One region of the Cytobacillus sp. C11.1 genome, then DNA from elsewhere that is predicted to be linked to it. Evidence: riboswitches for the same ligand, from Rfam matches in the RefSeq annotation. Region 1 holds a riboswitch; the other holds the start of a gene.
The links. Region 1 has a riboswitch for ZMP and ZTP ahead of AC3ZVC_RS13240 (bifunctional 5,10-methylenetetrahydrofolate dehydrogenase/5,10-methenyltetrahydrofolate cyclohydrolase). Riboswitches for the same ligand answer to the same signal wherever they lie in the genome.
Positions count from the first base shown of each region.

Region 2: linked by a shared signal. The riboswitch ahead of AC3ZVC_RS14740 (phosphoglycerate dehydrogenase) and the one ahead of AC3ZVC_RS13240 (bifunctional 5,10-methylenetetrahydrofolate dehydrogenase/5,10-methenyltetrahydrofolate cyclohydrolase) in region 1 are both predicted to bind ZMP and ZTP.

Region 1 covers NZ_CM176935.1:2,657,578-2,660,786, reverse strand. The annotation lists gene AC3ZVC_RS13245 (cold-shock protein) at 173-373, opposite strand; gene AC3ZVC_RS13240 (bifunctional 5,10-methylenetetrahydrofolate dehydrogenase/5,10-methenyltetrahydrofolate cyclohydrolase) at 582-1,460, opposite strand; ZMP/ZTP riboswitch at 1,547-1,629, opposite strand; gene AC3ZVC_RS13235 (hypothetical protein) at 2,474-2,968, opposite strand; gene AC3ZVC_RS13230 (hypothetical protein) at 3,099-3,206, shown strand; gene AC3ZVC_RS13225 (DUF2500 family protein) at 3,193-3,209, shown strand, end outside.
Region 2 covers NZ_CM176935.1:2,955,987-2,959,195, forward strand. The annotation lists gene AC3ZVC_RS14730 (YhbD family protein) at 1-548, shown strand, start outside; gene AC3ZVC_RS14735 (polymer-forming cytoskeletal protein) at 560-1,279, shown strand; ZMP/ZTP riboswitch at 1,846-1,924, shown strand; gene AC3ZVC_RS14740 (phosphoglycerate dehydrogenase) at 1,993-3,192, shown strand.

The DNA of each region.
Region 1 (3,209 bases):
TTTGTAAGTGAAGTAAATTATTTAGAAGAAATGAAAAATACTTTATTCCTAAAAAGCAGTTAGATGGGAAGAATCTGTTTTGAGGAATGCATGCAGACTACAAAGTGGATGAGTAAAATAACGTAAAAAGGTGATGCATGATTAGACATGCATCACCTCATTTTAAGCAAGATTATGCTTTTGTTACGTTAGCAGCTTGAGGTCCACGGTTACCTTCAACGATTTCGAAAGTTACGTCTTGGCCTTCTTCTAAAGTTTTGAAACCTTCAGTTTGGATAGCGGAGAAGTGTACGAATACATCTTGACCTTCTGAAGATTCGATGAATCCAAAACCTTTTTCTGCATTAAACCATTTTACTTTACCTGTGTTCATTTGTGTTGCCTCCTGAAAAATTGTTTTTCACTATAATGTACCATATAAACTTAAACATAAAAAGTCGCAGCCGCAAGAAATGAGGATGAACGATCGCCTACATTTCTTTGCAGCTACGACTTATCCAAAAAGTATATAACGAACTTTACAGCGTTAACCTAATAATAAACGACACATAGTTATAAGTCAATCTTTTTAGCAATCATTTTCAAATAGTGACAAATTGACTATTTGCGCCTTCCTTCTTTTTTCTCGCTTTTTCAGCCGCCTGGACTGTATGCTTTAAAAGCATGGAGATGGTAACTGGCCCTACCCCACCTGGTACAGGAGTAATAGCAAAAGCTTTCTGGTGGCAGCTCGTGTATTCAACGTCGCCTATATTTCCTTTATTATAGCCAGCATCCAGGACTATGGATCCTTCCTTGATCCACTCACCCTTTATGAAGTTGGGTTTGCCTACAGCAGCTACAACGATATCAGCTTGCTTCAGGATTTGCGGTAAGTTTCGTGTGTGCGAATGGCATGTTGTCACTGTTGCGTTGCGATTAAGAAGAAGCGCAGAGACAGGCTTTCCCAAAATCGGGCTTCTGCCTACAACAACCGCATGCAGCCCATCTGCACCAAGCTTGTAATAGTCCATAATCTCTAAAATGGCCGCCGGCGTACAGGAAGGGTATTCGCCAAATCCGAAGGCGGTTTGTCCGTATCCCAAACTAGTAACACCATCAACATCTTTTTCGATAGCAATTGCCTCAAAAGCTTTTCGTTCATCAATATGACCTGGCACTGGATGCTGCAGAAGAATCCCATGTACTGCAGGATCTTCATTTAGTTCCGTTATTGTCTGAAGAAGATCATCCGTTGTAATATCCCTTGAGAGATGAATACGTTTTGAAATAATTCCAAGCTTTTCACAGGCATTACCTTTCATCTTGACATACGTTTCAGAGGAAGGATCATCCCCCACCAGAATGGTTGCCAGGCACGGCTGTACATCGAGCAACCTTAATTCGGCGATTCTACCTTTCAGTTGTTCCTTCACATGATTTGCGACAACGATTCCATCGAGTATAAGCTTATTTTCCATGCATATCCCTCCAGATATGGAAAAGCGCATTATAAGGCTGGCGGGCTTCTCCATTTAATTATGAAAAAAGAGACAAGGGTATCCCTTATCTCTGCCCAGACGACCGGCTATACATAGACGCAGCTCCCCAGCGGTTAATTCCGCATTGTCGTCAGTCACTGCGATTTGGCTTACTTATACTAATAATGCCATCATACCACAAAATACATATGTTTCAAGTTTTTTTAACCTAAATGTTCGTGTTTTCACAAAAACGCTGTTTTCGCAACCTTTGTTGCTTTTTAAACAAGTAGTGAGGCGAGGTTGATTTCCGCTCCAGGATGCTCAAGCTTCCGCGGGGCGGGCGGTGAGCATCCTCGGCGCTCAGCGACTGTGGGGTCTCACCTGTCCCACTCCTCCCGCTGGAGTCTCCCACCTTACGCTCCAATCAACCAACCTTATTTGTCAGTTTTTCACATAATCTATTTAAAACAACAACCATTTAGAAAACAGCCAAAAAAAGAGAATAAATAAGGACAGCACAAGAAATGCTGTCCTTTATATTGATATATTTGAGTTATTTAATTATTACCTAACACAATGAAAGCCCTTCCTCTCTTCCATCCTTGCGGCTCCTTGACCGCGCCAGCGGGAATCAGGTATATCGGATTATGATCCGAATCGATGCTCTCTGAGATTTCAATTAAAATGGTAAGAAACTTACTGAAGTAAAAAACGGAGAAGTGTCTGGTTTATAGAAGATGATTAAGAAGAAATTCGGCATAAAGCCGTCCACACAAATTATTTCTTAATTACAAACACATGCTTACTCTTTCAAAATCCTAAAGAGCATTAAACATAACAAAAAGCCGGACTTCCACACAAAATGAAGGAGCAAAGGCGCCGACACTCACGTGAATTCACGACTTCAAAATTGTACCTCAAATACTTCAATACCTATACTACCTCATAATTTTTTCTCTGTCAAGATAAAAACTTGTCACCATTAAATCTTCTAAAACATTTACGGCTCACTAATCTTCCCCTTTGTATTCTGTTACATCAAAATAATCAGTTGTATCTTTATAATCATTATAATCTATATCCAGATCATGAAAAAAGCGATGCAGCTTAATGAGATTTTCCTTATCCTTGGAGCCGCTCCCGACTGATTCCGCTAAATTGCCGATTGTATCCAAGTCATGCTGCAAATCTTGATTCTCAGCTGACAGGCTGTTTAGAGCGCTTGATATTAAATCAGCTTGTTTCCGCTGTTTAGACCAACTGACAAAACGGTCCCTGCCCCAGCCAAGTGTTTCATTATAATAGGTATGGTTTGTAGCAATAAAATCCCCTAAATCACTGTACATCAAATCCTGTGCAGCCATTTCTGCCGTCTTGGAACTATTTTGCTCACCCGCTGTATTCTGCTCATTATTTAAATACACAAGAAGACTGTATGCAATGGCTATGGCAAAAATCATACCGATTATGGAAATGATTGTAATAATTTTTTTATTTTTCAGCAATGGCAAGAGCCTCCATTTTCTTCTGTTGATTTTATTTGAAACTAAATGGATTTTCTTTCGTATAGATTGATAACAAACTTAATGTAATGAGAATAATAACCAGCCTGTGCTCGATGTCTCCGCCAAAATAATTGTAAAACGGGCTCAGGTAAAAAGGAATGCCCATAGCCACGGACAGCATGTACACCACCATACCTCTACCCGTTACTTCATTACTTTCCGAAGTGGACAGTGGTGACCG
Region 2 (3,209 bases), 300 kb from region 1:
AAAGAAAAAACTTGATTCCCGAGGATTGGTTTGTAAGGAAATCTACCTTTACGGGCCAAGAGACGTTTTTTCCAAAAGAGAAAATACTGGAACGGATCGAGAAAATACAGAAAATGAAGGATACACTTTCGCTGGATGAATTAGCGGATATGTTTTCCCCCAGTACCGCCAACCTCAGGATGACAAGGGCGGGCATTATAGCTAAAGGAATTGCATCCGAACCGGTTTTGAATATTTTTCTCGAACAACAAGGTGAAATGAATGAATTTGATTTTCATCACCTAATGAGTTTATATTTTCTTTCTGCCTTGCTGGAATCAGGAGATATTCATTTAGAAGAAGGGAAAATGCTTCTGCAGCTATTAAACGATCACCAGAAAATAGTCCATCAGCAAGATACGGTTATCTACTTCATACGGAAGCTGGGCATTTCCAGCTGTCTATTTTCGGTAAAGGGTGAAGAGCTGTATTTTGAAAAAGGGACAAAAGTTGTCACAACTTTATCAGTAGGCCAAAGTGCAGAAGAATTAAAATCAAAATTGATGTAGGAGGAAGAACTGTGAATACAAAAGCATTAGGCAATTTAGTGATCAACGGAATAGGGTCGTCAAATGGAGGTTTATTTGAAAAAGTTGAGTTAAATGGGAAGGGAACGGTAAATGGAGATACGGAATGCGTTAAGCTTTATTGTAACGGTACCGGTACAATCCATGGGAATGTAAAAACGGATAAGGCGAAGATTAGTGGCGCGGCAAAAATCAATGGAGCAGTAAAAGCGGAGGAGCTCATTATCAATGGTTCTGCCTCCATTTCTGAAACAGTCAGCAGCAAAGTGGTGGAGGTGTCTGGAAAATCATCCATAGGTGGATCTGTAAAATGTGATGACATGATTGTGAACGGAAAGGTATCGATAGAAGGCGATTGCGAAGCGGAAAACTTCCGTGCAGAGGGGGCATTTTCTGTAGCTGGTTTATTGAATGCTGAAATAATTGATATAAAGCTATTTGGAGACAGCAGAGCGAAAGAGATTGGCGGCAGAAATATAAAAGTAGTACAGCATAAAGAAAGCTTATTCAAATTAATTAAATCCATATTGCCATTGAAGCTTGAGGCAGAGGTTATTGAAGGCGATGAAATCGAGCTGGAAGGAACAGTGGCTACAGTTGTAAGGGGGAGAAATGTAAAAATCGGGAAAAATTGCGAAATCGGGCTTGTTGAATATTCAGGTGAATATAAGTGCCAACCGGGTGCGCTGGTTAAAGAATCCCGCAAAATATAAGAAGGGGGGAGTCTCTGTGGCTGGAATAAGTAATATCAGCATCCAATGGACTGGCAGCACCTCGGGTGGCACTCTTAGAAAAATGGCCATTAGAGCTTTTATCTGGGTTATTGGAAGTATAATAAATTCGTAGGCAAAGAACTTCCAGTGTCTGATCTCTGTAATGCTCCAGAGATCAGGCACTTTTATTTTGTTATAGATGAACACATTATCCCCTTATGCCTGCTTCTTTCCCTTTAACATCGGCGCTAATTAATTGGAGCTCGCATACCGTATTAATAGTTTTATTTACAGGCAATTAAATGATTCACAGGTCGAGGTTTTTACCCTAAGGGTTATGAAGAAAGCCAGATAAGTTCATGGGGCAGATTTTGTGTTTATAGTTGCAAAGGAGACCAAATTTTGAACAGGGATATTTAGTTTTTAAGCATAGTGTACAAAAAGAGTTAAATATAATCTAAATATAGTAAATAAAACGACAAAAAAATAAAAAAAATTTTTAAATATGTAAGCGCTTTAAAGGGTTGAAGTTTTCTGAAGACTTTGATAAGATTTAAAAAACTGAAAAGGCTATGTGTGACTGGCGAGACACGGATTACCGTGAGGGAGCACATAGTGTCGAAGCCGTTCGCCTGGGCAGAGGTAAGGGATTCTACCCCTTGCCTCTTTCTGTTTTAAATCTGACAAAGCTATTTAGAAAAGGGGAGAATCCAATGAGTACTATGACTTTAGACAAAGTGAAGACCATTAAAACGTTAAACGCAATTGCAAAAAACGGTCTTGATGTATTTAACAAGGACCATTTTACAATCGATAATGAGTGTGATAATCCTGATGCAATTGTTCTTCGCAGTTTTAATATGCATTCAATGGAATTTGGCGATCGATTAAAAGCAATCGCGCGCGCTGGTGCCGGCGTCAATAATATTCCGGTCGAAAAATGCACAGAGCAGGGGATTGTTGTTTTTAATACGCCTGGTGCCAACGCAAATGCTGTAAAAGAAATGGTGCTAACCACTTTGATGGCTTCATCCCGTAATCTGTTTGCCGGAATCGCCTGGACCAAAACGTTAGAGAACGAAGGCGATCAAATTCCAAAGCTTGTGGAAGCAGGGAAAAAGCAATTTGTCGGAAAAGAAATTAAAGGGAAAACACTTGGTGTCATCGGTTTAGGTGCAATCGGGGCGCTTGTGGCGAATGATGCACTCGATCTTGATATGGATGTTGTCGGCTTTGATCCGTTCATTTCTGTTGATACAGCCTGGAATCTGTCCCGCAATGTCCAGCGTGCGATGTCAATTGAACAAGTCTTTGCGGAGTCTGACTATATCACAGTGCACGTTCCGCTAACAGATGACACAAGAGAAATGTTTAATGAAAACACATTCAGCATGATGAAGAAAGGTGTTCATATTTTGAACTTCTCTCGCGGAGAGCTTGTGAATGAAGCCGATATGGCTGCTGCTCTTGAAAGTGGAAAAGTTGGCAAGTATATCACTGATTTCCCGAATGAAAATGTGCTGCAAATGAAAAATGCAGTCGCGATCCCGCATTTAGGTGCGTCTACACAAGAATCTGAGGAAAACTGCGCTGTGATGGCGGCACGCCAGGTAAAGCATTTCCTTGAAACAGGTAATGTTAAAAACTCAGTGAACTTTCCAAATGCTGCTCTTCCTTATACAGGCAAGCGCCGCGTCACAGCTTTTCATAAAAACGTCCCGAACATGGTTGGTCAAATCACACTGGCAATCTCAAGCTACCAGCTGAACATTGCGGACATGGTGAACAGAAGCCGCGGGGATTACGCCTATACAATGATTGATATTGATAATAAAGTGAATGGCGATGTTATTCCAGGTTTGCTGAATCAGATCAATCAAATCGAGGGCATTGTTTCAACACGGATCATTTAATGATGAAGCCTCAATTC